One region of the Psychrobacillus sp. NPDC096389 genome, then DNA from elsewhere that is predicted to be linked to it. Evidence: riboswitches for the same ligand, from Rfam matches in the RefSeq annotation. Region 1 holds a riboswitch; each other region holds the start of a gene.
What was found. Region 1 has a riboswitch for thiamine pyrophosphate ahead of ACIQ38_RS00910 (acetylornithine deacetylase). Riboswitches for the same ligand answer to the same signal wherever they lie in the genome.
Positions count from the first base shown of each region.

Region 2: it holds a riboswitch for thiamine pyrophosphate, as region 1 does, so the genes downstream of both, ACIQ38_RS15735 (YkoF family thiamine/hydroxymethylpyrimidine-binding protein) here and ACIQ38_RS00910 (acetylornithine deacetylase) in region 1, are expected to answer to the same signal.
Region 3: it holds a riboswitch for thiamine pyrophosphate, as region 1 does, so the genes downstream of both, thiT (energy-coupled thiamine transporter ThiT) here and ACIQ38_RS00910 (acetylornithine deacetylase) in region 1, are expected to answer to the same signal.

Region 1 is NZ_JBIWFB010000001.1:182,271-192,675, forward strand. Features, by position in the region: gene ACIQ38_RS00880 (response regulator transcription factor) at 279-953, shown strand; gene ACIQ38_RS00885 (sensor histidine kinase) at 950-1,945, shown strand; gene ACIQ38_RS00890 (FtsX-like permease family protein) at 1,952-3,910, opposite strand; gene ACIQ38_RS00895 (ABC transporter ATP-binding protein) at 3,907-4,653, opposite strand; gene ACIQ38_RS00900 (methylated-DNA--[protein]-cysteine S-methyltransferase) at 4,817-5,329, opposite strand; gene ACIQ38_RS00905 (bifunctional transcriptional activator/DNA repair enzyme AdaA) at 5,313-5,906, opposite strand; TPP riboswitch at 6,088-6,192, shown strand; gene ACIQ38_RS00910 (acetylornithine deacetylase) at 6,291-7,568, shown strand; gene tenA (thiaminase II) at 7,598-8,281, shown strand; gene thiW (energy coupling factor transporter S component ThiW) at 8,423-8,944, shown strand; gene thiD (bifunctional hydroxymethylpyrimidine kinase/phosphomethylpyrimidine kinase) at 8,913-9,719, shown strand; gene thiM (hydroxyethylthiazole kinase) at 9,735-10,405, shown strand, end outside.
Region 2 is NZ_JBIWFB010000006.1:159,438-169,842, reverse strand. Features, by position in the region: gene ACIQ38_RS15765 (SDR family oxidoreductase) at 1-731, opposite strand, end outside; gene ACIQ38_RS15760 (TetR/AcrR family transcriptional regulator) at 892-1,494, shown strand; gene ACIQ38_RS15755 (quaternary amine ABC transporter ATP-binding protein) at 2,325-3,515, opposite strand; gene ACIQ38_RS15750 (ABC transporter permease) at 3,512-4,372, opposite strand; gene ACIQ38_RS15745 (ABC transporter substrate-binding protein) at 4,448-5,443, opposite strand; gene ACIQ38_RS15740 (2-hydroxyacid dehydrogenase) at 5,845-6,840, opposite strand; TPP riboswitch at 6,928-7,033, shown strand; gene ACIQ38_RS15735 (YkoF family thiamine/hydroxymethylpyrimidine-binding protein) at 7,115-7,696, shown strand; gene ACIQ38_RS15730 (ECF transporter S component) at 7,701-8,279, shown strand; gene ACIQ38_RS15725 (ABC transporter ATP-binding protein) at 8,272-9,642, shown strand; gene ACIQ38_RS15720 (energy-coupling factor transporter transmembrane component T family protein) at 9,623-10,378, shown strand.
Region 3 is NZ_JBIWFB010000009.1:43,438-53,842, forward strand. Features, by position in the region: gene ACIQ38_RS18535 (hypothetical protein) at 1-135, shown strand; gene mreBH (rod-share determining protein MreBH) at 542-1,549, shown strand; gene ACIQ38_RS18545 (beta-class carbonic anhydrase) at 1,646-2,215, shown strand; gene ACIQ38_RS18550 (GNAT family N-acetyltransferase) at 2,305-2,850, opposite strand; gene ACIQ38_RS18555 (M3 family oligoendopeptidase) at 2,857-4,659, opposite strand; gene ACIQ38_RS18560 (tryptophan-rich sensory protein) at 4,816-5,544, shown strand; gene map (type I methionyl aminopeptidase) at 5,568-6,317, opposite strand; gene thiT (energy-coupled thiamine transporter ThiT) at 6,365-6,946, opposite strand; TPP riboswitch at 7,010-7,101, opposite strand; gene ACIQ38_RS18575 (M20 family metallopeptidase) at 7,208-8,275, shown strand; gene ACIQ38_RS18580 (magnetosome magnetite crystal formation protein family) at 8,318-8,644, shown strand; gene ACIQ38_RS18585 (SGNH/GDSL hydrolase family protein) at 8,842-9,711, opposite strand; gene ACIQ38_RS18590 (aminopeptidase) at 9,727-10,405, opposite strand, start outside.

The DNA.
Region 1 (10,405 bases):
TAAATTTTGGAGGTTTTCTAATTTGATTATGGGGGTGGAGAAGCGAGATGGGGAATAAGTGTGTATTTCTTGTTCATCTTGCTTTTTAATTTTATTTCCAATAAAAGCACTTTTAATAATGTTCAACTTGAAAATATATGTATTAGCCGGCTTTTAATAGACTCTGGAACTAATCTAATCGATTATTGTTAGGATAGCGGTTAGTCCTTACGAGAGAATCCATAAAAGCTTATGTTAAAATGAAGGTAAAGACCATTTTTACAATAATGAGGGATTGCATGCATAAAATAATGATGATTGAAGACGATGAAAAAATTAGAAAGATTGTCGCGGAAACGTTGAAAAAGTGGCAATATGATGTGGTGGAAGTGACCCAATTTGATCAAGTGCTAACGGAATTTGAGCGCAACAGTCCACACCTCGTTCTATTAGATATTAATCTGCCGGTTTTTGATGGATACTACTGGTGTCAGCAAATACGCTCCGTTTCCAATGTGCCAATTATTTTCCTTTCATCTAGAAATCAGAACATGGATATTATTATGGCTATTAATATGGGTGGGGATGATTTCATACAGAAGCCCTTTGATTTAGATATACTTCTTGCGAAAATCAATGCGCTCATTCGCCGGAAATATACTTATCAGGAAGATGAGAACATCAGATTTAATCATCTTGGTTTAACATTAAATGTAACCAATTCAACGATTGAATACAATGGGCAAAGCACAGAACTAAGTCGGAATGAATTCATTCTTTTACAAGTAATGATGCGTAATATTGGAAAAATTGTTTCGCGTGAGGACCTAATGCAGGCTCTATGGAATGAGGATCAGTTCGTTGATGATAACACATTGACTGTGAACGTCAACCGATTGCGTAAGAAAATTGCTGCACTAGGAGTAATGGATTTCATAGGTACCCGAAAAGGAATGGGGTATATAATCGAATGACCTTCCTGCGCTATCTAACCTTTGAAAAACCTTTTATTTATCTGTATTTTGTTAGTTTTCTAATCGTATCTATTGTATATTATGCAGATAGTGATGGCGGCTTGGCATGGGGGACGCTCTTTTACGCCTTCTCTCTTGCTTTTATTATTTTACTTGGATTTTTATTGTTTCGTTACCAACAACATGTACATGTGATTCGTCAAATGAAAAGTGAAGAGTACGATAGTATATCACTTGAAGGAGAATATGCTAAAGCCTATAACGATGAGCTAAAAAGAGAGCATATTCGTGAAATAAATAAAGTTCAGGAAAGACAGACAGAGCATTATGATTTTATCGTCTCCTGGTTCCATGAGATAAAAACACCGATTGCGGTTATTCGCCTACTGCAACAAACTGATATGGATGCAGTCAGTTTAAGGGAAGAGATCACAAAGATTGAAAACTACGTCGATCAAGCTCTCTATTATGCAAAGCTAGATAGTTTTAATCAGGATTACGAAATTCAAAATTGTGATATGGTCCAGATTTCAAAAGAGGTTATTAAAGCTCATTCCAAAACTTTTTTTTCAAAGAATATACGTATTAACATTCAGCTTGGCTCACTAGAAGTGCAAAGTGATTCAAAATGGCTACAGTTTATCGTCAATCAACTATTGACCAATAGTTTAAAGTATACGGAAGATGGCGGCGAAATTACTATTTCCTCTTTCGAATCCTCGCAAGAAAAGCAACTCATTATTCGAGACAACGGAATAGGTATTAGTCAAAAAGATTTGCCGAGAATTTATAATCGAGGATTTACTGGAGAGACTGGGCGTACTTATACGAAGTCAACTGGGATGGGGTTATATTTAGCCCAACAGTTAAGTAATAAATTAGGGCATTATATTAGTTGCACTTCCGAAGTAGGGGAGTTCAGCCAATTTATCATTCACTTCCCGATAGATAGTGATCCGTATTTAAGACTTCAAAAAACACACGCTGAGTAACTTAACTCAATGTGTGTTTTTTTCACTGATAATTTTATAGTAAATAGATGTTGATGATAAGTAAAAGATTATATACGTGACTACGTATAATCCCATAACGGAAAAAATAATTGTAGTTAAGGATGGTAAATCTTTTATTAATACGATAACTGTGTAGTATAAAAGAAACCAGCTGTGTATCAATCCAAGTATTAAAGGTGGTAAAAATACAAAAAGCAATTGTTTACGAATGATTTTCTTCATTTCTTTGTCACCAACACCAATTTTTCGTAAAATGGCATAGTGCTCTTTCTCTTCTGTCGCTTCGCGTAGTTGCTTAAAGTAAATGACACTTCCTAAAGCAAATAGTGCAATAACTGCAAAAAACGCAACAGAGAACAATAATAAGGAAGACGACTCTGTATCAACAGAATACATATCGATAAAGGCAGAATAGTATGCACCTTCTGTTTGCATAACGATATCGTATATTTTTCGAGATACATCATTCGATGTTTTCGGATCTTTAATTTGATAAATTTCATAGGAAGAAAGTGGGTGATCCTCTTTTAAAGAATCAAAAACTTCGTCTGAAATAACGAGTACAGAAGGTTGAGGGGCGGTATTTCCACCGGGACTCGTCGGAATGCTTAACAATGGATATCGAATCTTTTCGATTACATGAAATGTATTGTCTTCTAAAATAGTAATTTCGGGAAGAGGACTTTTATATTTTGTCGGTTCATCTATTCCTCTAGTTAAAACAATTGCTTCGTCACCTTCTAAATCTACTTTGTCACCAACTTTACGTAAATCAACGATCGCATTTAATTGTGACTCGGAGAAAATGTAAAACTCTTCGGTGTAATATGCGGGATGACTCATAAAAATTTCTCTGTTAGGTATACTTTCTGTTTGAATTCCTGTTATTGTTTCATGTTCTATTATTGGATGGGAATCATTTATAATTTGTTCAATTTGTTTTTGTGTTTCATCATCTTGTGTTGAAAAGGCAAGATGATTTGGAAATTCTTTTTTGACAACATCCTCTTTCACTGCGTAATCTACAGCGATAAATCCGACTGTAAAGATGACAATAGCACTGATGAGAGAATTAAAGGTAAAGTTTACTGTATTTCCTCGAATAGAAAAACGAAGGGAGGAAATCCATAACATTTTATTCCCGTGAAAGTAATTTTTACTTTGACTCATTTTTTGTAATATCCAACCAGAAAACTGACGGAAAAACAAATACGTTCCAACAATCAATGCTACGCTTGTAGCAATTAATGTCTCATTAAAGTAATTACTCCATAAATTTGTATCTCCTGCTAATGTAATTGTGTAGTAGGAAGCTCCGATTAGTAGGATAGACAATATCGCCAACACAAACGAAAATTTAAGTGGTTTGTCCATTTTTTCTTTTGCATGAAATAATTCAACAAGCTGCACTCTACGAACATTAAAATAACTTTGAACGGTAATAATGCCTATTAGTAAAGTGAATAACAGAATAGTGGAGACGATTGCTTCAAGTGGAAATGCAAAAGAAATGTCGTCATTATAGTGCATTAAATTCATTAATACCATACCGAAAAATTTCGATAGTAATCCGCCAATTAATATACCGCCGGATACAGAAATGGCGCTTAAGAATAATGTTTCAAAAAACACCATCATCGCAACTTGTCTTTCTTTCATCCCATAAAGTAAATACATACCAAATTCTTTTTTTCGTTGCTTCATAAAAAAGGAGTTAGCATACAAAATAAAGAATACGATAAACAAAAAGACGATAATCGAAGCGATTAAAATGATCATTTCGTAGTTTTCTTTATTTTGAATTGCAGCAACTACGTCTTCGTTATACATTAAACCAGAAAAGGTAAAGTAAATGACAACCCCGATAAGCATGGATATAAAGTAAATCGTATACAAACGGAAATTCCGCTTCATATTTCTCCAAGATAAATCAAGTAAACTCATCGTCGGTCGCCCCCTAAGGCACTTTGAATCGTTAGGATGCGGTCAAAGAATTCTTTTTCCGATTGATCCCCTTTAAACATTTCATTGACAATTTTGCCGTCGCGCAAGAATATTACTCGCTGACAGTAGCTAGCTGCATAAGGGTCATGTGTGATCATCATGACGGTTGTTTTGAATGTATTATTGAGCATTTGAATTTGTTCTAGCAACTGGGTTGCCGATCTAGAATCGAGTGCACCAGTAGGCTCATCGGCAAACACAATTGCTGGATTGGTAATAAGTGCTCGAGCTGCAGCTGTGCGCTGTTTTTGCCCACCTGAAATTTCAGCTGGATATTGATGTAATATGGATTCAATATTTAATGCTTCCATTAATTTCGCCAATCGTTGTTCCATCTCAAGGACAGGAGTTTTTTGTAAGGAAAGTGGAAGCAGAATATTTTCTTTTACTGTTAAAGTATCAAGCAGGTTATAATCTTGAAATATAAATCCCATCCGTTTTTGGCGGAATTCTCGTAAATCTTTCTTTTTTAAATCTAAAAGCGATTTTCCCTCGATCCAAACATCTCCACCGTTAAAGCTATCAATGGTTGAAAGAGTATTCATTAATGTCGTTTTCCCAGAACCAGATGGCCCCATTATTGCAGTGAATTCTCCTTGTTCCATTGTCAAATCAATATTTTTTAAGACTTGTGTTTTTCCATATGATTTCGATAAGTTCTTTGTTTGTATAATTTTTGTCATTATTTCGTCCTCCTTCACCACCATACTATACGAATTAATTTGCTCGCCAACCATAGAAATACCAGTGTCTAATGTGACATTTTTGTCATACTGAATGGAGAATCAGGCAGTTTCATATTTGGTGAAATATAGGAAAAGGCGTAATGAATGAAACGTTAATTATTTACTTTTCAAGCACTAATAATTGTTCCTTCATGTCTAAGCCACCACGATACCCAGCCAGTTTTCCGCTTTTAGCGATCACTCGGTGACAAGGCACAGTAATTAATACAGGGTTGGCTCCAATAGCGGTTCCGACTGCACGTACAGATTGTGGCTTTTTTATCCGTTCTGCAATATCTGTATATGAAACTGTTTGTCCATATGGAATTTCTTGTAATGCATTCCAAACGGATTGTTGAAAAGCAGTACCATGAAGATCTAGAGAAAATGTAAATTCTTTTCGTCGTCCTTCGATAAAAGCAATTAATTCATCCGCATATGGCTGCATAACTACTTTCTCTTCTAGAAGATGATAATGGGGGAGACGTTTCTTTACCCATACACCGAGTTCCTCGAATGGAGCATTTTGGGAACTGACATAACATAATCCTTTTACCGTTGCCGCAATATATATCTTCCATTGTTTATGATTTAACAATATCCAATAGACAGGATGTTCATTGTTTTTTTTCATTATTCTGTTCCTCCAATACTATTTTTTGATATTGTTTTGGCGTAAAGCCTGTTTTATTTTTGAATAAAGTGATGAAATAGGATGTATTTGAAAATCCAACTTCTAAACCAATTTTCGCAATAGACTTTTCTACATTTTGGAGTTTTTTCATGGCATTAAGGATTCTTATGTGCTGAATATATTCCATAGGAGTTTGCCCGACGATTCGTTTAAAGGTTCGTTGTAAGTGATAGGGACTGCCATGGCACATGTCTGCTAAAATTTCCAATGACAATGGGTTGTGATAATTTGCATTTATATATTGTTTAATTTGGTCGATCCATTCTTCATCCGGTAAACGTATACCACCCGGTTTACAGCGTTTGCAAGGACGAAAACCATTAGCTATTGCTTCTTCCACATCATTAAAAATACGGATATTTTCTTTCTTTGGATCTCTTGATTTACAAGAAGGTCTGCAACAAATACCTGTAGAAGTTACTGCATATATAAAAAGGTCATCGTAGGACTTATCGTTATGTGTAATGGCTTGCCATCTTTCTTCAGTCAATTGGATATCATCTTGATTGTTCTGCATGGAATCACCCCTTTTCTATGTTTAGTATACTCGCATTCATGGCATAATTAGCCTTCTTAAGTATGTAAAAGCAAGAAAACGAAATTTAAATGACTCTAATAGGATAAAAAAGACGTTTAACGAAATATTCTTGTAATTAATTTTATTTATGATACGATTTAGTTGCGTTTATAATTAAATAGATGACTGCTAGGGGAGCCTGTTTTAGGCTGAGACACATCTTGTATGTAAACCCTTTGAACCTGATCTAGTTAATACTAGCGGAGGGAAGCAGCTGGACCCCTACTGTCGTATATTTAGTTTAATTATGTAGAAAACAGCCGCTTTCCGTTTATGGAGAGCGGTTTTTTGTTTTCAAAAATTTAACTAGGAAGGGGAAAAGAAATGGAGAAGGAAATAGAAAATCGAATAAATAAAGCAGTTGATGAGCGTAAAGAAGAATTATTTCAATTACTCGGAAATTTAGTTAGTTTTCCGACAGTTAGTCCCCCAGCTAGAAATACAAGTGAAGTGCAAAACTATATTGCAAACTTTTTAGAGAAACACCAATTGGAGACGGATAGTTGGGATGTGTTTCCGAAAGATCCGAACGTAGTAGGGATAAAAAGAGGAACAGATAGTTTGCATTATCAGAGCTTAATCATAAACGGACATATCGACGTTGCAGAAGTCGGAGATGAAAGCGAGTGGACCGTGCCAGTATTCAAGCTCACCAAAAAAGATGGATATGTATTTGGCAGAGGAACCTCTGACATGAAAGGAGCGGTAGCCGCAACATTGTTTGCTATAAAACTATTAAAAGAGCTAAATATTGAAATAAAAGGAGACCTCCAAATACAGTCTGTTATTGGAGAAGAAGCGGGAGAGGCGGGAACACTGTCTTGTATAGAGAGAGGATACACGGCTGATTTTGCACTAGTAGTAGATGGAAGTAATCGTCAAATTCACGGTCAAGGTGGAGTGATAACAGGGTGGATAACGATTAAAAGTAAAGAAGTTTTCCATGATGCAATGAGGATGAAAATGTTGCATGCAGGAGGGTTGATCCAAGGTGCAAGTGCCATAGAAAAAATGATGAAAATAATTGCAGGCCTTCAAGATTTGGAAAGACATTGGGCGGTGACAAAACAATATCCTGGATTTGCCCCTGGAACAAACACGATTAATCCTGCGGTTATAGAAGGTGGCAGACATGCCGCTTTTATAGCAGATGAATGCAGACTATGGATTACCGTACATTTTTATCCGAATGAAACATATGAATCAGTTACTACAGAAATAGAAGATCATTTAAACCGAGTTGCGATGGCTGATCCTTGGTTAAGGGAAAATCCTCTTCGATATCGCTGGGGTGGAAAATCAATGATTGAAGAACGTGGCGAAATATTTCCTGCATTAAAAATGGATGCGGAACACCCAGCGGTTCAATTACTGGCAGATTGTCATCAGCAAATAGAGAAAAAACCGGTCGAAATTGGAATGTCCAAATCCGTAACTGATGCAGGTTGGCTAGGACAAGCAGGAATACCAACTGTTATTTATGGTCCAGGAAAACTAGAAGAAGCACATTCTGTAGATGAAAAACTAAATATAGAGGAATTACTTTCATTTACTAAAACATTGTTGTTATTTATTTATCAATGGTGTAACACAAAAAAATAAAAAAACTATTATTCTGGGAGGTAAGTCGTATGAATGCTACTAAAAAATTTAGCGATCGATTACTTGAAAATGTAAAACCAATTTGGGATAAAAATCATCAACATCCATTTGTACAGGAGTTAGGAAAAGGAATATTGGCGGAAGAAAAATTTATCCATTATATGAAGCAGGATTATGTCTATCTATTAGACTATTCCAAGTTATTTGCAGTAGGAGTTCAAAAATCACTCGATTTAGAAATGATGACAAACTTTTCGAAAACGCTACATGATACCCTGCATTTCGAAATGGATTTACATCGTGCTTTTGCTGCAGAGTTTGGTATTTCTAAGGAGGAGTTGGAAGCTACTAAGCCAACCCCTACAAATCTGGCATACACACGCTATATGTTAAATGTTGCGCAAAACGGTTCACTAGTGGAATTAGTTTCCTGTTTGCTTCCATGTGCATGGGATTACTGGGAGATAGGGAAATTATTGCGCACACAATATGGTAATAACTTGTCCACAAACAAATATGCCAAATGGATTGAAACATATGATTCCGATGAATTCGCGGCAGGTGCCAAGTGGTTAATACAGCTGATGGATCAGTTAACAGATGGTAAGCCTGAATGGGAACTTGCTCTTATTGAAGAACATTTCCAAATGACATCGAAGTTTGAATATTTGTTTTGGGACATGAACTACCAACTAGAAGAATGGCCAATCTAACTTGATTCAGCAAAAAGATGGCTGAATCAAGTTAAGCCTCCGGCGGATGTCACAGATTTTGAAGGGAGTTAATTGCGCGAGCGCAATTCAAAATCTGGACGCAATTATGCCGAGGCATAATTGATTTTAGGAGTGAAATGTATGAATAAAACAAGAAAGCTAACATTGACATCGCTCATTATTGCCATAACGACCATTTCTAGTCATCTCATTTTTATACCAGTTGGTTTTGCAAAGATTTTCCCAATCCAACATTTCGCAAATGTCCTGTTAGCTGTTTTATTAGGTCCATGGTATGCGGTCGGAGGAGCACTGATCGTTTCTACTTTACGAAATCTGTTAGGTACAGGATCTATTTTTGCTTATCCCGGAAGTGTTATTGGAGCTTTTTTAGCTAGTTACTTTTATCTGAAAACCAAGAAACTTGGATTTGCATTTGTCGGAGAAGTGATTGGTACGGGAATCCTCGGCGCTATTGCAACTTATCCAATTGGAGTTCTCCTATTTGGAAAAGAGTTAACAGTATTTGGGTTTGTGCCAGCCTTTATGTTTAGTTCGTTTACAGGAGCGATGCTAGCATTTGGTTTGTTAAAAGTGATGATGAAAAACAAAGTAATTGGAGGACTAGTAAATGAAAACAGTACTTACAATAGCAGGATCTGACTCAGGTGGAGGAGCAGGTATCCAAGCAGATATTAAAGCAATTTCTGCGAACGGTGCATTTGGTATGTCGGTGATTACTGCAGTAACTGCCCAAAATACGAAGGAGGTACGCTCTGTTCAACAAATTGATTTGAACATTATTCGAGATCAGATAGAAACGGTATTTGATGATATTCGAGTAGATGCAGTGAAAATTGGGATGCTCGGAAATGTTGAAACAGTTCATGTAGTAGCAGAAACATTAAAGAAATATAAACCGAAGTGGATCGTCGTGGATCCTGTAATGATTTCAAAAGGTGGCCATCATCTTTTGAAGGAATCTGCAGTGGAAGCTTTAAAGAAAGAACTACTTCCTCTTTCATCCATCATTACACCAAATATTCCAGAAGCAGAAGTTTTGATAGGAAGAACGCTCCAAACGGAAGAGGAAATGTATAAAGCTTGCGAGCAAATAATGGAAATGGGGGTCGAAGCTGTATTGATAAAAGGTGGCCATTTAATCGGTCCTCCAAATGATCTTTTTTACAATGGAGAAGAATTCCATTGGTTAAAAGCTAAACGAATTGATACGAAAAATACCCATGGTACAGGGTGCACATTGTCCTCTGCACTTGCAACAAACCTGGCTAAAGGTTCGACTTTGTTTGAAGCAGTGACATTAGCGAAACAGTATATAACGACTGCGATTACGCATAGTTTTCCTTTAGGTTCAGGACATGGACCGACACATCATTTTTATGATTTATACGAGAGTTCGAAATTGGGAATGAAATAGATAGGAGAATACTAAATGAATAAAAAAGTAGTAGGTGATCTTTTTACGCTTGTCCGCAAAGGGAACCCGCTCGTTCACCATATAACAAATGCAGTTACAATCAATGATTGTGCCAATGTAACCCTTGCAATCGGGGCTTCGCCTGTAATGGCAACAAGTGTAGAAGAAGTAGAGGAAATGGTGCAATTAGCAAACGCATTAGTACTGAATATAGGGACGATTCAATCGGAAACTTTTTCTGCAATGATACTTGCTGGGAAAGCGGCAAACGAGAAAGGAATACCCGTCATATTTGATCCAGTGGGTGTAGGAGCTACAACTTTTCGAAAAAAATTAGCAGCCGAACTATTGGAAAAGGTAAGGGTAACAATTATTAGAGGAAATGCAAGTGAGATAAATTCTTTAGTTGGTGGAAAAGGGAAAACACGAGGTGTAGATTCAACGGATAACTCTTTAGAAGCGAAAGAACTTGCTATAAAAGCTGCAAATCTTTTTTCTTGTGTAGTGGTAGTCAGTGGAAAAGTCGATGTTGTATCCGATGGAAAAGAAATTGTTCAAATTGAAAATGGGGATACTTGGTTAACTAAAGTAACAGGTACAGGATGCATGACAACTTCTTTAATAGGTAGCTTTGCAGGAACGACAAATGATTATTTTTCTGCAAGTATCGCGGGCATGTCAGCTAT
Region 2 (10,405 bases), on a different contig from region 1:
GTTATGACCGTTCCATTTACAAAACTAGACTCATCTGAGGCAAGGAATAATGCAACTTTTGCAATCTCTTCTGCTTTTCCTGTGCGTGGATTAAGTGCAAGCCCAGCTTGTGTGCGTCCAATACCAAATGTATTAATATTTGTCATCGACGAACCAATATTTGTTTCAACTCCACCAGGTGCAATCGCGTTACATCTGATTCCTTGTGGGGCATACATAAATCCAGTGTTTTTCGTAAAGCCAACTACTGCATGTTTAGAAGCTGTATATGTTGCCCCAGCACGTGCACCATATAAGCCACCAGCTGATGCAACATTCACAATAACCCCTTGTTGTTTTTCTAGGAAAATCGGCATTACTTTACGTGTTGCACGCATAACACTCGTTGTATTTACAGCAAAAATTCGTTCCCATTTATCGTCTTCAATATCACCAGCTGCTTCAAAATTATCCATTATACCAGCGTTATTTACTAAAATATCAACAGTTCCATATTTGCTAACTGTCGTATCAATAAGATTTTGAATATCCTCTTCTTTAGCAACATTCGCTACCACTGCGATTGCTTCGCCGCCATTTGCTTTAATTTCTTCTACTGTTGAGTTTGCAGATGCTTCATTTATATCGGAAACGACTACTTTTGCCCCTTCTTTTCCGTATAAGGTAGCAATTTCTTTGCCCATCCCTGACCCTGCTCCTGTTACGACCGCTACTTTGTCTTGAAGTTTCATATTCATCTACACCCTTTCTATTTGTACTTATTTACTTATCAGTTCTATTGAACAGATGTACAATAAGTTCTTTCAATGTATAGTATAATCAATGTATACTAAGCCATTCAATCAGCAAAGGGATCCGTTAATGTCCCTTAACATACAATGGAGGTCAAAAATGTCTACTAAATCTTTTTATCAAGATAGAAGAATTAGAAAATCGAAGGCGGCTTTAAAAGAATCGCTTATTTCTTTAATGAAAGAAAAAGACTTCAAAGAAATTTCCATAACCGATATTGTGCAAACTGCTGATTTAAATCGGGGTACATTTTATAAGCATTATCAATACAAAGAAGAGCTATTGGAAGAAGCTATCGATGATGTAATTAAGGATTTAATTGATTCTTATAGAGAACCTTATCAAGGTGTAGAGGTTTTGATTGTAAGTAAATTGTCCTCTTCTACTATTAAAATATTTGATCATGTGGAGAAGCATTCTAATTTTTATTCATTGTTAGTTAAATCAAACGTATTATTTGAATTACAAAAAAGAATTTGTGATGAATTAAAAAAACTTGTACTACAAGATATCACCAATCATCCATTGCATAATAATATTAATGCCAATCTTATTGCTAGTTACCAAGCACATGCGATTTGGGGAATGATTAGTGAATGGATTCAAAGTGAGTTTATCTATTCTTCTACTTATATGGCTGAGCAATTATTAGCTATTCTCCATTCAAATGTTTCTCTCAACACCTATAGGATTACCAAATAAAATCGCTAAAGCACCTACACATCCCTAGATATAATAAATGAAGATAATAATATTAATGCGATGTCACACATAATAGGGAAAATGCGTCGTAGCAAGTTCATTAAGGAAGCCACTATATTTCCGCTGGGCAAGTGACGAGCCGCTACGTCGTTAACACGCTTGCAGGGTCTCACACCTTTGAGTAAAATTCCAAAGAATGGCTAAGGGCAATCAAATAGCTGTTGAAAGCAACTAATTTTAGTATGAAAGCAATTAAAATCAGCATGAGAGCAACTAAAAAGCCATTGAAAGCAACTAATTTCTTACAATAGCTCTTTACTTGGATTGAGACGACGTTGATTTAGGCAATTATAGGAATAATGTGCCTAAAAGCCCCCTGAACTCGCCTAGCCGGCATCTGCTATACTAGTTTGTCGTGTTCAGCTGTCTTATTGTCGCGTTCGCAGTGTATATTGTCTCGTTCAACTACTTTTTGTTAATATCGGACACTGCTAAGTGAGTATTTTCCATTGATTTGCGTTGCAGGGCGGCGACTCCGAAGGGATTAAGTGAGTAAGATGAGACTTCACAACGTACGCGCCTAGGCGCGGCGGTGAAGGCTCATCACTCACCCCACGGAAAGCGTCCGTCCTGCAGCGAAAATCACAGCGGTCACCTAATAGAACTCTCTACTACGCATTATGCCCTATACTACGTTCTGTCGAAAAAACGACATTACATAATTGTGTTACAAGTAAAAAAGTTATTCACATGTATAGAATTTGATAATTTCATAAGCATAGAAAAACTCCCGAATTGATAGCTCAAAAGAGAGATTCGGGAGTTTCTTTTTATTCTTCTAGATTATCGCTTATCAAACTAGCTAATACATGCACTCGTAATATTATTCCTTTAATCGTTAACTCTTCATCGGTAACGACAATTGGATATTTGGAATCGAGTACATAAGGAATAATATCTTGCACATATTCATCCGGTCGAACAGTTTTTACTTCTGTTGACATTACTTCTTGTAACGTCTTTTTTTGTTTCAGCCCATCAATCGCTTGGTCAATTGTAACAATTCCTTGTATTTGGCGTTTACGATCGGTTACAAATGCACTGGATATTCCGTTCTCACGCATTACTTGAGTAGCCACATTTAAACCATCTTTCAATGATACTAGGCCATAAGGTTTTGTCATAATATGTTCCGCTTGCAATATTTTAGAACGATCAATATCCCGGATAAACTCCGAAATATAGTTACTTGCTGGTTTATCTAAAATTTCTTCGGGCGTACCGATTTGCTCTACTTTCCCGTTTTTCATCACTGCTACACGATCTCCTATTTTAAATGCTTCGTTGACATCATGGGTGATGAAAATAATTGTTTTTTGCAATCGGTTTTGTATATCTAATAGCTCAAGCTGCATTTCTCGTCGGATGAGCGGGTCGAGTGCACTGAAAGGTTCATCCATAAGCAAAATGTCGGGATCATTTGCTAACGCCCTGGCAATACCTACACGCTGGCGCATCCCTCCTGAAAGCTCATCTGGATATTGGTTTTCATACCCTTTTAGACCTACCGTTTCTAAATGTTTTTGTGCAATTGCTTGGCGTTCTGCTTTAGACATGCCTCGTACTTCAAGCCCATATTCGATATTTTCAAGAACGGTTCGATGGCTAAACAGCCCGAAGTGTTGGAATACCATCGCAATTTTTTTCTGTCGATAATATTTCAGTTGGTTTTTATTGTAATCTACAACATTTTCCCCATCGACATAAATGGCACCTGATGTGGGACGATTCAATAAATTTAAACAGCGTATTAAGGTAGATTTTCCGCTTCCCGAAAGCCCCATAATAACGAATGTTTCGCCTTCCATAATTTCCATAGAAGCATTATAAACACCTACTGTATGTCCCGTTTTGGCGAGAATTTCTTCTTTAGCCACGCCATTTTCAACCATTGGTATAATTTTTTTAGGTCTCGGACCGAAGATTTTTGATACGTTTTCTAGTTTCAACTTTACCGTCATGCTGCTTCCCTCCTATGTTTCTGAAGGCGCTTTGCAATTCCTCCGCTAATTCGGTCAATAATAATCGCTAAGAAAACGATACTTATGCCTGCTTCAAAACCAAGGGAAATATCAATCCGATTTATCGCATACAGTACTCTTTCTCCGAGACCTTGCGCACCAACCATCGACCCGACAACTGCCATAGCCAGTGCCATCATTGTTGTTTGGTTAATACCGGCCATAATGGTAGGCAATGCTTGTGGTAATTGTACTTTCATAAGCATTTGGCTCGTTGATGAACCGAAAGATTGTGCAGATTCGACTACTTCCTCATCTACATTACGAATTCCTAGTTCGGTCAATCGGATAACCGGAGGCAATGCGTAAATAATTGTCGCAATAACTGCGGGCACATTCCCTAATGGGAAGAAGAATATAACAGGAATTAAATAAACAAAACTTGGCATCGTCTGCATTGCATCGAGTATCGGTCGCATAATAGTCGACATTATTTTACTAAATGCCATCCCAATACCTAGAGGAATTCCGATTACTAGAGATAATACTACGGAGATTAATACAATCGAAATAGTGGTCATCGTTTCCGGCCACAGATCAAATGTACCGATTAGGAAAATGAAAAGGGAAAAAAGAAGTCCCCCATACAAGTTAGTAAAATACCATCCTAATAAAAAGATGATAAGGATAAATAACCACCAAGGAATAGCTAGAAGTCCTGTCTCTAGCCCCTTGATTAACGTAGAGGAAATAACAAAAATGAAATCAAAAAATGCATCTAAATGTAATGCTAAAAAGTCAATAAACTTTTCTACACCATCTCCAATTGGTATTCGAACATTAGGAAATTCCGTCATAAATAGCGAACTGTATCAATAGAACAGCCGCATTCACCTCACTTTTCTTGGTTAAACTACTTTGATCATGAATTTTTATTTCAAAGCTGCTTTTACTTTTTCGGCAACTTCTTCAGACACCCAAGTTGTCCAAATATCTTCATGTTCTTTCATCCACCACTGTGCGGCTTCTTCCGGATTTGCTTCATTTTCATTCATATAATCCAGTGCTTCTTCTGTTAATGCATTACTTGTGGAATATTTACTTAAAAAATCAACTACATCTTTTGCTTGTGTTGGTAAGTTTTTATGAACGGCAATGACTACGTCGTTCGGAGGGAATTCAGTTCCTTTTGACTCTTTCCAAACTGCTTCGTCATAAGGATTATCTTCAAGTAAAGTTAAATCATAGCTTGCTGTAACCCATGTTGGTGACCAATAATATCCTACCCATGGTTCTCCTTTTTTGTAGGCTCCAGCTAAATCTGCAACGATCGCTGAGTCAGAACCGGGGGCTAAATAGTTATATTGCTCGTCAAGGCCATATGTTTCAAGTTTCGTCTCCAAGTGTTCACTTACTACCCAACTAGATGGTGCTCCGACAATACGTCCTTTGCTTTTATCTTCGGGATCTTGGAAAATCTCTGGATACTTCTCTAAGTCTTGAACCGTTTTTAAATCTGGTGCAACAGGCTCAATACCTCGTTCTGCATCTCCTTCTATCACGTAAGTTGGAACATATAATCCTTGTGAGTTATCATTATAATTTGTCGCTACTTTAATGATATTCCCGCTATCTATTGCTTTTTCATAAACTTCTTTAATATTATCTGACCAGATTTCCATGTAGACATTAATGTCTCCTTGTTCAAGTGCCTGCATTGTAGTAGCAGTTGTTCCACTTGTAACCTCTGTCTCATAGCCATAACCTTCTTCTACGATTAACTGCGCAATGCTATTATGGACACGAATACTATCCCACCCTGCATCGGCAAACTTAATCGTCTTAATACTATCTGTACTTACTTCTTCACTACACGCGGCTAGAACTAAAATTGCGCAGAGTGAAATGAACAACATCAATTTTCTCATAAAATTTTACCCCTATTCTCTCTATTTTAAATTAGACGCATTGCTCTATCCTCCTTTCATTACCCTAAATACATAAGTTTAAACACACAAAACTTATAAATTATTACCCTCCAATATTACCAATTTACTGGAACGTCTAATTTATAACTGTTTATGTTACTAGACTTGAAGACTCATTGCAAATTGAATAGCCTGAAAAGTGAAATTAAATTTAATTATTATGAATAATTAGAATTAGTTTTTTAGTTATATAGAACGTTTTTAGTGGGATTTATTATGCTATATCATTCATTTTCTTTAGGCCTTTAGATGCTTTAGTAGAAATTATATAGAATGCTTCTATAAACGATAAAATAGACAGCCTGGAATCAAATTCTTGTTGATTCCAAACTGCCTACTCATTAAACTACTCGATTTTCCGGTTCTTGTCCTTCTAATACGGCTTCAATAGCTTGGGCATTCAACTGCATCATAGCCATTCGCGTACGAATACTTGCACTTCCTATATGAGGTAGTACTGTTACATTTGGTAAGGTAAGTAATGGATGATCCATTGGCACAGGTTCTACTTCGAACACATCAAGTCCAGCAGCCCAGATTTTATCCGTTGTTAGCGCTTCGTAAAGTGCTTTCTCGTCAATAATTCCACCACGAGCTACGTTAATAATTGCTGCAGTTTCTTTCATCAGCCCTAGCTCGCGTTCCCCAATCAACCCTCTCGTTTCAGGTGTTAATGGAGTTAGTAGAACGACAAAATCCGATTCTTGTAGAAGTGTGTCTAGTTCTACATACGAAAAACCAAATTCTTCTTCCGCCTCAATTTTGCGAGTGCGATTATGGTATAGAACTTTCATGTCAAACCCATTAGCACGTCTTGCTACTGCTTCACCAATGCGTCCCATGCCAACAATTCCAATCGTTGCACCAAAAACATCCATCCCCGTGAGCCCCATTGGCGTCCATGATTTCCACTTTCCATCACGAAGATCACGCTCTGCTTCTGTAACGCGTCGAGCAGTTGCCAAAAGTAATGCAAATGTCAGATCCGCAGTCGTTTCGGTTAGAACTCCTGGTGTATTTGTAACGACGATCCCACGCTCTTTTGCCGCTTCCACATCAATATTATTGTAGCCAACCGCTAAGTTACTAACTACTTTTAAATTTGGCAGACTTTCCATCAGTTCTCTGTCTACTTTATCTGAAAGCATTGTCCAAAGTGCGTGTGCATCTTTTGCTTCTGCTTTTAGTTCCTCATATGTCATTTGAATTTCTTCGCTATGCCACATTTGTACGTCGAATTTTTCTTTTAATGGATTTACTATTTCATCTGGTAATTTTCGAGTTATAAATAATTTTTTCAAACCTTTTACCTCCAAAGATCTTAATAATTTAAGCATGGACGAGTTAGTTAAATTTTTCAACTATATTTACTTTACTATTTTCATAAGGTATACTGGGGGCACATTTAAAAAACTACATACCGTTTTTCGCACTAGGGGTGCCCATTATGGCTGAGATGCGAGCATTTGCTCCGATCCCTTATAACTCGATCAGGATAATACCTGCGTGGGGAAGTGCGGTGACTTTCCGAATTTTTCATATTGGATAAGTGGCTGCATCTTCACGGATGTGGTCTTTTTTTATGAAAATTTATCGGGAGGTTTTTTTATTATGCAATGCGGTTTAAGCCCTATCGTCGGATTTCGTTTTTCGCTACATCCGATGACCAACGATTTTATTTCAGTGATTAAAGGAGCACTTCAGGAAACAGACACGTCGAATGTGTGGATGCATACAGATGATGTGTCGACGGTCATTCGTGGGAAACAAGTGCATGTATTTAATGTTGCAAAAGCATTAACGCTTCACGCTGCTAAAACTGGTGTACATGTTGCTTTATCAGGAACTTTTTCTGCTGGTTGTCCTGGGGATACTGCAGGAGATGCATATTTAGATAAAAGAGATGACGTTGCCAATACGGATACGACCAAGCAATACGTCTCTTCTCAATTTGCTTTATACCCGATGAATAATCCGAATTATATGGATGTCATTTACCGAGAAGTTGATCGCGCTAAAGAGCGTGGAGTTTTCAATGAATCCATGCATTATGCAAGCGGGATTCACGGAGATATTCATGATGTCTTTGCTTTTTATGAGGAGACATTTACACATGCTCGTTCTGAAGAACATAAACATTTAGTCATGACAGTTTCGATGAGTATTAATAGTCCTTCGCATGGAGGTCAATAATATGTTGAAATCTTGGAAGTTAAAAGAGATTGTATTGATGTCTTTATTTGCAGTCGTGTTTGGAATTGTGTATTTATTGTTTGTACATGTCGGCAATATTTGGTCAGGATTTATCGGTCCGATTGCCTATGAATGGATTTTTGGGATTTGGTTTATCGTTTCAATTATTTGTATGTACATTATTCGTAAGCCAGGTGCTGCAGTAGTTTCAGAAACAATTGCTGCTGCCATTGAAGTTTTACTAGGAAATGCAGTTGGACCACGCCTTATACTTTCAGGAGTTATTCAGGGTTTAGGAGCAGAAGCAGTATTTGCAGCGACTCGCTATAAACGATTTGATCTATGGGTATTGATGTTAGCGGGTGTTGGATCTTCTGTATTTAGTTTTGTGTATGGATACTTTTTAGGTGGATTTGCTGTATATAGCACGGGCTATGTAGCGTTAATGCTAGGAATTCGTATAGCAAGTGGTGCGATGATTGCTGGTATAGGAGGAAAAGCAGTGGCAGATGGATTATTAGCAACTGGTTCCCTCCGTGGATATGCGATAGCCCGTTCGAGAAAAGGTGAGGCACGTGCATGACGTTATTCGTTTTGACAAAGTGAGTTTTCGTTATCCAGATGAGGAAAACTGGATATTGGAAGATCTTTCGTTTACCGTGAAGCGCGGCGAACGAGTAGTTATTACTGGTCCAAGTGGGTGCGGAAAAACTACTTTACTCTATTTATGCAATCGATTGTATCCAGATAATTGCGATGGTGTGATGAGTGGCTCGATAAAACTTTTTGGGAAAGATAGCCTATCTTTTATTCCCGGGGAAATAAATCATCGAGTTGCAACCGTTTTTCAAGATCCCGATGCTCAGTTTTGTATGCAAACTGTCGAAGAAGAGCTTGCCTTTACATTGGAAAACTTACATGTGAAGCGAGAGGAAATGGAAAAAAGGATTCGTGAAGTGCTAGACCTCACTAATTTATCAGAGTTTCGATATGCTGTTATCCAAAAACTTTCCGGCGGCCAAAAACAGCAAATTGCTACTGCATGTGCACTTATTATGGAACCGGAAGTTTTGTTATTAGATGAACCACTCTCTCATTTAGACCCATTTACTGCTAAAAAATATGTGGAGTGGTTAGATGAATTACAACAAAAACGCGTGATAACAATAGTTGCTATTGAGCATCGCCTCGATTTATGGGGAGATTTTTTTGAAAGAAGTATTTCATTGAATAAAAAGGAAGTAACTCCTGCTTTTAAAAAAAGGAAAAGCAGTAAACTTTCAAACACATCGTTAGTTGCTAGTAAAGTGCAAACTAAATCTTTTTTGCAAGAAACTACTTTTTCGATAAATCAGGGAGAGATTGCTATACTTGCCGGTCCAAATGGTAGTGGGAAATCGACTTTGTTGAAAGCATTATGCCAGCTAGTTCCTTTTAGTGGGACTGTAGAACCTAAGTTGTTAGGATATGTTCCTCAGTCCCCTGAGTTTTTATTCCTCACTAAAAATGTCCGCGATGAAGTCGGATTTGGCGGTGGAAACAATACAGAAGAAATGATTGCTAGATTGCAGCTACTCCCTATTGCAGATTCCCATCCTTTTGCGGTAAGTCATGGACAAAAGCGGCGAGTGGCGATTGCTGCCATGCTTTCGGACGGTCGAGAAGTTATTTTAATGGATGAGCCGACTTCTGGGCAGGATGCAAAAGCTTTATCGGAGCTATTTCAATTGATTGATGAGCGAGCACGGGAAGGTACAACGTTTTTAATTGTTACACATGATATGGAATTTGCTTACTGTTTGGCGGATTCGCTTTTATTAATGAATGATGGACATTTGACTGGGAAATTTGAAGCGGAAATTGTGTGGAGTGATGCACAATTGTTGTCGGACCATCATTTGCTCCCTCCTAAAGAGGTGATGCTTCGTGAAAAATGCTTTGCATAGAATGAATCCTTCTGTGAAGTTTTTGGCGATTACCGTTTGTATGTTTACGATGGCTTTCTTCTTTGATCCTTGGACGCCATTTGTATTTTGGATTAGTGTGTTAGTGTTGCAAGTTTTCTTTAGTCGAATTAGCTGGAAAAAATGGTTATTGTTTATGCTGCCATTTTTTGTGACGGCTTTCGGTTACTTTTGGACGACGCTTGTTTTTGCGGAAGACAGGTCAGGACCTATTGTGTGGTCTCTCTGGAATTTGCATATTACAGAAGTACAGTTGGAATATGCGCTTTCGTTGAGTTTTCGTGTTTTAGCATTTTCTAGCTTATCTTTATTATTTGCTTTGACAACGAATCCTGTAACATTCATTTTAAGTTTAATGCAGCAATTAAAGCTGTCTCCTAAAATTGCATATGGTGTGATGGTCGGTTATCAGTTTTTGCCCGTATTGAAAGATGAATTCATACAAATCGGGCAAGCCCATCGACTAAGAGGAGCTGGCGAAGAAAAAAATGTGTTGCAGCGATTGTTTGGTGTCAGGCTTGTGTTGATTCCTATGCTTGCAGGTGCTGTAAGGAAAGCCGAACGTGCTGCTTTTGCAATGGAAGCAAGGGGCTTTACTGGCGAACGGAGAAGTAGTTATTTTCGAATAATCTCCATCGGGAAAGTAGATGTCGTGTTGGTAATTTTGTTTTTGTTCGTGTTAGTTTTAAGCTGTACGAATAGACTATGGCTTAGTTAATATAGAAGTAGATATATTAACTAAGGG
Region 3 (10,405 bases), on a different contig from region 1:
ATGGGCTTATTCACAGTTACAGTTCTTGGTTTTGCAGTATGTATAGGGATTTCAGGATATACAATTATTCATTACTTCGCTAAAGGCATGAACACACACGACGCTATCCAAGTAGATCCTAAACCTTCTAAATAATCCAAACAACCGCATTTTATGCGGTTGTTTTTTTTCTGTAGTTAAATATCCTTTGTTACCCAATATAATATTTACATTTTAGCATAATGTTTATCTTCGTCTTCAGAGTACTTTAGACTGGAATGTTTAGTAATACCTTTACCGAGGCTTCTAAATACAAAATGGGATGCTTGCTTATTTTTAACTAAAACAGATGTCATTACGTCTCTTTTTCCTTTCTTTTTGGTAACAATAGTATTTCAAATTTATTACAATATAGTACTATCACATCAATTTGCCGAATCTCATTAATCAAAAATAACCATTTTCTATTGAAACATACGTAAACTTCCAACATATAACATATGGCAAACGTCTATTTATCTATTATACTTGACTCAGGTACCATTGGATTGGAGGAACAATAATGTTTTCAAATGCACATATTGGAATAGATTTAGGAACAGCAAATACATTAGTTTATACAAAAAGCAAAGGCTTACTTATAGATGAACCTACAGTTGTAGCAGTGAATACAAAAACAAAAGAAATAGTAGCTTTCGGTGAGGAAGCAAAAAAAATGATCGGTAAAACACCTATATCAATTGAAGTAATAAGACCACTTCAAGATGGGGTTATTGCAGACTTTGATATTACAACTCAATTATTAAAACTAGTAATGCAAAAAGCTAGTAAGAAATTAGGTACTTCGCTTCGCAAACCAACTGTTATCGTTTGTACTCCTTCAGGTGCAACATCTGTCGAGCGTAGAGCAATTCAAGATGCCGTCCGACAAAGCGGTGCAAAAGAAGTACAACTAATGGAAGAGCCTGTAGCTGCAGCAATTGGAGCTGGACTTCCTGTAGATGAACCTGTTGCAAGTATGATTGTTGATATTGGCGGAGGTACAACGGAAGTTGGAATTATTTCATTTGGTGGCGTAGTTGCTTCTAACACAGTAAAATCTGCAGGTGATCGAATGGATGAAGCAATTATCCATTTTATTAGAAAAGAATATAATGTCATCATTGGAGAACCAACTGCTGAAAATATAAAGAAAACAATTGGTCATGCATTAGTCCCTCATACGGTAGAACAAATGGATGTGCGCGGAAGAGATGTTGTGACGGGTTTACCTAAAACGATCCATCTTTCTTCTACTCAAATTCAAGAAGTTTTAAAAGAATCACTTGAAATTATTTTAGAAGTAGTCCGTGCAACACTTGAAATATGCCCACCGGAACTTTCGGGAGATATCGTAGATCATGGAGTGGTACTGACAGGTGGCGGTGCCTTATTAAAAGATATAAAAGAATGGCTTTCAAGTGTTATTGAAGTACCTGTTCACCTTGCACCTGAACCGCTACAATCTGTAGCTATTGGAACTGGAAAAGCTTACTTCTTGTCTAGTCGTAAACAAAAAGTTGCTAAATAAAGTTGCTAACTACCGTTTTAAGTTGAAACAAATAACAAGCATTCCCCTCTCATTTAATATAAAATAAAAAATAAAGTAATTATTAGGGGGAACATTATGTCAAAGCTAGATGAAATTTTATCATTTAATAAATCTTTTGTAGAAAACGAATTATACAAACCTTACGTAACAACGAAGTTTCCCGATAAACGAATGGTCATTTTAACATGTATGGATACTAGACTTACAGAAATGATTCACAAATCAATGAATATAAAAAATGGTGATGTCAAACTTGTTAAGAGTGCCGGCGCCGTTATTAATCATCCATTTGGTGGTATTATGAGAAGCTTGATAGTAGCTGTTTATGAACTACAAGCAGACGAAATTTTCGTCGTTGGACATCATGATTGTGGTATGAGTGCAATCCAACCAGATAAAATAGTAGAAAAAATGATCGACAGAGGTGTAGATCCTCATACTTTCGATGTTTTAAAATATTCAGGTGTTAATATGGATAAATGGTTAGAAGGTTTTTCTGATGTAGAACAAAGTGTTTTACATAGTGTGGAGATGATTAGAAATCATCCACTCATCTTACCAAGCATTCCTGTTCATGGATTAATTATTGATCCAACGACTGGACGTTTAGACTTAGTTACAGATGGTTCTGTCGACAACAAGTAAATTATTTCCCGGGAAATCGACACATAAAAGCCAGTTGTTCAGAAATGGAACAACCGGCTTTTTAATTTTTTATAAAGACTCTTACCCTTTCAATATTCTTCACTCAGTGAAGCATACATATAATGGTCTTCCCACTTACCATTAATGAAGAGAAGTTTACGAAGTAATCCTTCTCGTAGAAATTCATTTTTTTCTAGTACTTTAATCGACCCACCATTTCGTGGAGATACATATGCCTCTATACGGTTTAAATGGACGTGTTCAAAACCAAATGATTTGACGATATGTACTGCTTCTGATGCTATCCCTTTTCCAACAAATTGTTCATCAATCGAGTAACCAATTAGTCCACTAGAAAAGGGCATTCTTTTTAGGCTATATAACGAGATATGACCAATCATTTTATCTGTATTATGCTCGAATATGCCAAAACCAAATTCTCTTTTTTCTTGCATCAAAAGCAGGGATTCTCTAATTTTCTCTCTTTGAACAGTAGTAGTGTAGTAGTCATCTCGGTGCAAAGGTTCATAGATGGACCAATAATACTTATTTCGGTAAACAAGATCTGCTAAACTCGGTGCATCTTTTATACTTAATGTCCGTAAATAACAAGTATCCCCTTCTAAGTAAATCAAGCTTTTTCACCCTTTTGCATTAGTCAATTGAATAAATTCGTTCACATCTTGAATGCAAAGGTTGATACCTTTTATCCAAAACGCTTCTTTCGTAATATCTTCCCCTAAATGCTTCATTGCTAAATCTTCTACTGTCATCACTGCTGTATCTTGAAGTAGAGCAATATATTTTTCTTCAAAGTTAGCACCTTCTGAAATAGCTTTCGCATAGATACTTAAAGAAAATAAATAGCCAAAAGTATATGGGAAATTATAAAATGGTACATCGGTAATATAAAAATGTAATTTAGAAGCCCAGAAATGTGGATGAGTTGTTTCCAATGCATCGCCATACGCTTCTTTTTGAGCAGCTTCCATTAGTTCATTTAATCTAGTTGCAGAAACGATTCCATTTTTGCGTTCCTCATAGAATCTAGTTTCAAACAAAAAGCGTGCATGGATATTCATAAAAAATGCAACACTACGCTGAATTTTATCTTCTAAAAGAGCAATTTTTTCTTCATCTGTTTTCGCTTCTTTTACTGCAGCGTCGGCAACAATCATTTCGGCAAACGTAGATGCCGTCTCCGCTACTCCCATTGCGTATTGACGATTCATCCAATGTACTGGTCTTAAAGCATATGAATGAAAAGCATGTCCCAATTCATGTGCAAGCGTTGAAACATTGGACATAGAGCCACTATACGTCATGAAAATACGAGATTCTTCTGATACTGGCATTCCTGTACAAAAGCCTCCTGGACGTTTTTTTGGACGATCTTCTGCTTCAATCCATCCTTTTTCAAAAGCATTTCTTGAAAATGCTGCAAGTTTAGGACCGAATTCTTTGAAATGCTTCAAAATGAACTCCGCACCTTGTTGAAAGTCCATCTTTTCCGTAGAAGCGCTTACCGGTGCATCCAAGTCATACCAGTGCATTCTTTTTTCGCCTAGCATAGCCGATTTTCTATTTAAATATTCAACGAATGGTGCTTTATTTTTGGCAATAGCACCCCACATTGCGTCTAGTGTCTGTTGTTTCATACGATTAATTTGCAAAGGTTCTTGTAAAACGGAATCCCACCCTCTTTTTTCGTATACAGCTAGTCGAAATCCTGCAAGATGGTTTAATGTTTTAGCGAAAAAGTCTTCTTTCTCTGTCCAAGCAGCCTCTAACGCGTCAAAGGAGTGTTTTCGAATAGCAGCCTCTTCGTGTGAGCTTAAATTATTCGCTTGTCCAACAGATAGCTCTTTTTCCACTCCGTCGATAGTTACTTTGATACGCATATCACCTACTAGTAAATCGTATAATTGACCCCAAGCATGATATCCATCAACACCCAGCGTTGTGATCATATCTTCTTCTTTTTCAGAGAGCATTCGCTTAGCTTCGTCTCTCCATTCGTTTAATACAAATGTAAAGGTAGAGAGTTCATTGGTTTGTAGCAAATCTTGCCAAAGGGATTCTTCAGTCTGACCTAGCATTTGTTGGATCGTAAGCGTTGAGGAAGACAGTTTTGCATAAAGAGACCCTACTTCTCCTTCTAATAATGCAGCTTGTTTATCCGTCGTATCTTGTGCTAACAAGCAGCCGATTACCGCTCCCCCTTCAGATAAATTCACTGCTATATCTTTCAATTTGTCAATCGTATGTACTATTTTATCTACATCTTGAATCGATGATGGAGTAGAAAAATTTTTTAGTTCCCCTTCAAAGGCCACCAATTTGTTCTTTACATCATCTAAGTGCTTTCGAAGTTCCGTTGAACTACTTCCTCCTACAAAAAAGGAGTCTAAATCCCATACAACCGAATAAGTTTCTGCATTCATTTAAATCTTCCCCCTATAATGACAATATATTTAGAAATTTAGTATACCATGTTTTTGACTTCCGATTATGCAGTTTTCGTCACATAATATTCATAATTGTAATTTGTCGTAGGTTTATTTCAAAGGTATACTTACTATATAGAAGGAGGAGATCGAATGGTCAAAATCATCCTTTTGATTTTAAGCTTAATCTCTACAATCACTGTGCATATACTTGCAAATGTACTTCCTATAAATGATCAAACAACTGTAAGTATTTTAAATAGACTTCCTATATTTTTCACACCTGCCCATTATGTATTTTTTATTTGGATTGTTATTTATCTTTTATTGGCAAGTTGGATTTGGAATAGTATAAAAGAGTATCAGGCTACTCGACACCTCCCTTTAAAACGGGTTTTACTCTTTGTCATTACTTCTATTTTACATAGTATATGGATTCTTTTTTGGCATTTTGAGCAGTTTAATTATGCTCTAATTACTATGCTTCTTTTACTTGGGACTTTATTTTTACTTTATACAACTTATCCAGTCAAACAACCTAACTGGATGAGCAGATTACCTATTTCTATTTATTTTGGTTGGGCATTTATTATGACCTTCATCAATCTGGATTATCTTTTGACTTTTTATGAATTCAGCGGTTTAGGAATTACAAAGTCGCTGTGGACAGTTATTCTTTTAACTATTGCTACAGCTATCGCTCTCCATTTTAGATATCATTTTGCAGATCGGGCGATAGTACTTGTTTTTATCTGGACTTTTTTAGGACTCGCCTGCCGTCATCTGTTTAACGAGTTACTCATATCAACTGCATCCATTTTTTTAAGCAGTGTGCTTGTTGTAGGTATATTTTTCATTAAAAAAACGCCACCGAAGGAATAATTTCGGGTGGCGTTTTACTTATTTTAATCTAATTTTGTTAAAAGAATTGGACCTTCTTTTGTTACAACAATTGTATGTTCGATTTGAGCTACCAATGATTTGTCAGGTGTGACGAACGTCCATCCATCTCCAGACTCCACAATATGCTCTGCTTTCGCCGAGATAAATGGCTCCACTGCAAGCACCATACCTTCTTTTAAAATCGTAGGATCCCATGCATCATAATAATTCAATACATGCTGTGGTGCTTCATGTAGAGATTTTCCAATTCCATGTCCCGTTAAATTCATAATAACATGTAGGCCATTGTCTTTTGCTTCTCTTGCAACTGCTTTACCGATTTGATTTAAGCGAGCACCTGTCTTCACTTTTAACATTGCACGGTTGAAGGCACTTTCCGCTACTGCACATAGCTTCTCTTTTTCTGGATAGCCGTCTCCCACAACAAATGAAATACCAGTATCTGCAAAGTAACCATCATATGAACCAGACACGTCGATATTGACCATGTCTCCTTCTTGAATAACACGTGACCCAGGAATGCCATGAGCAACTTCTTCGTTTACACTTATACAAGTATAGCCTGGGAAATCATACTCCCCTTTAGGTCCTGAAATGGCACCTGTTTCTGTGAACATTTTGCCTGCAATTTCATCTAATTCTTTTGTTGTGACACCAGGTTTTGTTGCCGCCTGCATCGCATCGCGTACTTCTGCCACAATTCGGCCGATTTTTTTTAACGCTTCTAACTCTTCATTTGTTTGTACAATCATCTATATAAGATCCCTTCTCCATTAACTGTACAATAATCATATCATATTTATACTCTATTCGGCAGTAAAAGGCGTGGTGCTTTTACGAACAACACCGTACAAATAAATGCTGCGACTAAAAATACTGGTATCATATAAGTAGAATTATAAATGACCGAATATAAAATCGGATTTTGATCTCCAGCGTATTCGCTAAAAAATAGAATACCAGACGTTACATGTGCTAAGTAACGGAGAAATGCCGCAACAAATGTACCAGCAATGACTGCTGTAATCATTTTCTTCGTATCTTTGTTTTCTAATGCTTTTATAAATGAAGGTCTAAAGAAACCAGCAAATCCTGCTACCATAAAGGCGATAAAATAATCGATTCCTACTTGAAAAATAACAAATATAAATGATAAAGGTGCGAAATAAGCACTGCCTGTTGCCACTTGCAATAAACCAATTAAAAATCCTGTAATTAATCCAGCAACAACTCCACGTCTGAAAGCAATTAAAATAACTGGTACAAGCACAAACGTAACTGATCCACCTTGTGGCATGCCAAACCCAATCAGGTCTAATACATATCCTAAAGCTGCAAATATAGCTATCTCCACTAATAATAAAACACGTTGATTTCTCATTGTACTCCCCTTTTTTGCCCACAAAAAAACGACGCCCGGGATAGACCCAGACATCGCGCGATTGTCAGTTTCCATCCACATCCCTACGCAAGCTTGAACTTACAGGTTCGAAGGGTACAATCTCAGCCGCGTAAGCGACGCCCCTTGTGGTTATGAATTATTTAGTTCGAATTCATTGTAGCCCAACAAAATAAGGAATGCAACCCCTCTTCCTTCATTGGTATACTTATAGAAATAATAGATAACGGAGGGGTTACTCAGATGATAGAGTTATTGCAAGATTTAATTCGCATGAAAAGTGATGATTTAGAAGGTGCAAACAAAGCGCTGTTATTTTGTAAATCTTGGCTCGAAGAACGTGGCATTACTCCAATAGTATATGAACATGATGCCAAATTCATGCTAGTTGCAGAAATAGGCAGTGGTAACGATTGTATTATATGGAATGGGCATGTAGATGTTGTTCCAGGTCATCCTGGACAATTTATCCCTATTATAGAAGGCGACAAGCTGTTTGGAAGGGGTTCTGCCGATATGAAAGCGGGAGTAGCCGCTATGATGCAAGCTTTTTATGAGCTCTCATTAGTTCCTCAAAAACTAAGGCAAAAAGTACAGTTGCATATTGTGACAGATGAAGAAACGTTTGGAGACACCTCGAAATTTCTAGTCGATCAAGGTTTTCATGGAGATTTTGTCATTTGCGGTGAACCTACCCATTTACATATTGGACTACAAGCAAAAGGAATTGTTCAGTTAGATGTGGTCCTAAAAGGGAAATCTAGTCATGGGAGTCGTCCATGGGAAGGGATAAATGCGATTGAGCAAGCATTCCTATTTGATCAAGAAATACACAAACTTTCTTTTTTAACAGCAAGTAATGCCTTTTATGATTATCCTTCTTTAAACTTGGCAAAAATACATGCAGGCGAAAGATTCAATGTTGTACCAGACGAATGTATTTTATCTTACGATATTCGCTTTGTTCCGGGGCAACATGCAATAGATATTATTAAGGAAATAAATGATACAGCTAGCAGTCTCTTTCCAACTAGCGAGGTAATCATCCATTCCACCGCTCCGGCCGTAACGACAGAAGAAAATAATGAATATGTAAAAAAACTACAACAAATAACAACTAGTTTAACGAAGCAGCCAACTAATTTATTTGGGCAACACGGCTCTGCTGATACTCGTTTTTATGCGGAAAAAGGAGCTGGTGCCATTGAGTTTGGACCGAGTGGTGCGGATTGGCATGGGGAAAAAGAATATGTTTCCATCTCATCTGTAGAGCAATTCAAACAAGTTTTAGTATCGTTTATTTTGGAATGATACTAAAATGAAAAGGAGATACAATAAGTGAATAATAGTAAAATGTTAAGTGCTCTATCCTATTTTAGTGTATTATTTGCACCATTCATTGTTCCAATTATTGTTTTTTTTGTTTCGCACGATAAAGAAGTAAAGTATCATGCAAAAAAGTCATTAATTTCACATATTATACCAGTCATATTAATGATTGTTTTATTTATTATCATTTTTGCAACGGTCATCCCTGCTTCGTATTCTATGAGCATGACTTTTGAACAACCTTCTTTTTGGATGGCATCTGGTCCTTTATTATTCATTCTTTTATATGCTATCGTTTATATTATTGTTTTAATATGGAATATTATACAAGGCATCCGAGTGTTAAGATAATGTTTATGCTTCACTCTTAATGGGAATATAAACAGCATAGAGAACAGCCAGGGAGAGATCATGATGAAAGTAAAATCTATCGTAAAAACTGCAATCAAATTAGCTCCAATCGTCATTCCAATTGTAAAAAAAGCAATACAAGCTAAAAAATCGACTAAATAATAAAAAGCTGTCTCCTTTTTTTCGGAGACAGCTTTTTAAATAAGTGGCTTTAACTCAGTTAACGAAAAATAATTATCCAGACCTTCTACTTTGGAAACTGGCGATGTTGCGGCTTCTTTTTGGCTATTTAAAATCTCTTCAAATGTTAAAGGATTTGGAATTGGTAGCTCGTTTGGTTGCACTTGCAAGCGTTTATTATATTGTGCCAAAAATGCGTTTGCCATTAGTCTATATCCTTCCATCGAAGGATGCACATCTGCTGGATTCGGAATAAGTTCTTTTGCTTGAGGTGCAAATGCTTCTTCTACGGATACAAATATAGCCCCATTTTCTTCTGCTTGCTCTTTTAATATTGTATGCAATGTATTTAATTCTTTTTGAACACCTTGTTTTTGCGATTCATGTACATGTGGGTAAGCAAAGTAATATCCCATTACATAAACTTTTGCTTTCGGAGCAGCTTCTTTCACTTCTTTTATAATTTCGCTGATGTTTTTCCTTACATTATTTAATGCAAAATCGGCTGGAATTTGTTGATACGAAAGCGATCCATTTGATGGGTTTGCTTGCACAAGTCGTAATAAATCATTTGCCCCAGCAGAAATTGTAACGAGCGTCGCATTTTTTAGTAATGCTTTTGCTTCTTCCGTTTGCACCGTCGATAACACATCCGCAGTAGTAAAACCTGGAAAAGCTAATTCTTTCGAATAAAAAGCAAGCGAGCGTGACCGTTTCAATTCCCCGGCGATTAAATCTGCATAGCCAGCATCTATTGCACGATTTGGCGTTTGCCCAGCGGCCAATGAATCACCGATTGCAATATACACTTCCGAGCTTTTTGCTTCAACTGATAAAGTCGAAAAAGGAAGCAGTAAAAAAACGATTGTAATAAACCATTTCCTCATGCAATGTTCCACTCCTTAAAATGCCCATGTACCTTTTCGGAAAATAGGCTCCATTGTGCCATCTTCTAGTTCACCCATAATATCCATATCAGCGCTACCAATCATAAAATCTTCATGGACAATCGACGTATTAAGACCGATTTGTTCTAGTTCTTCATGAGATAATCCGCGAGCTCCCTCCACACAAGTTGGATATGCTTCGCCAATCGCAAAATGATTCGATGCATTTTCATCAAATAATGTGTTGAAGAACAATACATTCGATGCGGATATAGGAGATTCATGCGGAACTAATGCAATTTCTCCTAAATAATTAGCACCATTATCAGTTTGTGTCAATTCGTGTAAAAGTTCTTTACCAATTGATGCCTCTATTTTTGTAATGGCACCATTTTCAAAAGTTAACGTAAAATCATCCACGATATTTCCTTGATATACAAGGGGTTTCTTATTTTTCACATAACCATTTACACCAGTTTTTAGCGGAGCTGTATATACTTCTTCCGTCGGCATATTAGCAATATAAGGAACATCCTGCGCATTTTTACTAGCCCCTGTTAACCATATATGGTCTTTTGGTAGCTCAACTTGGATATCGGTTCCTTCTGCTTTGTAATGAAGCTTTTTAAAACGCTTTACATTTAAAAGTGCGGCACGACTTTCTAAGTTTTCGATATGCTCTTTCCATTTTTGT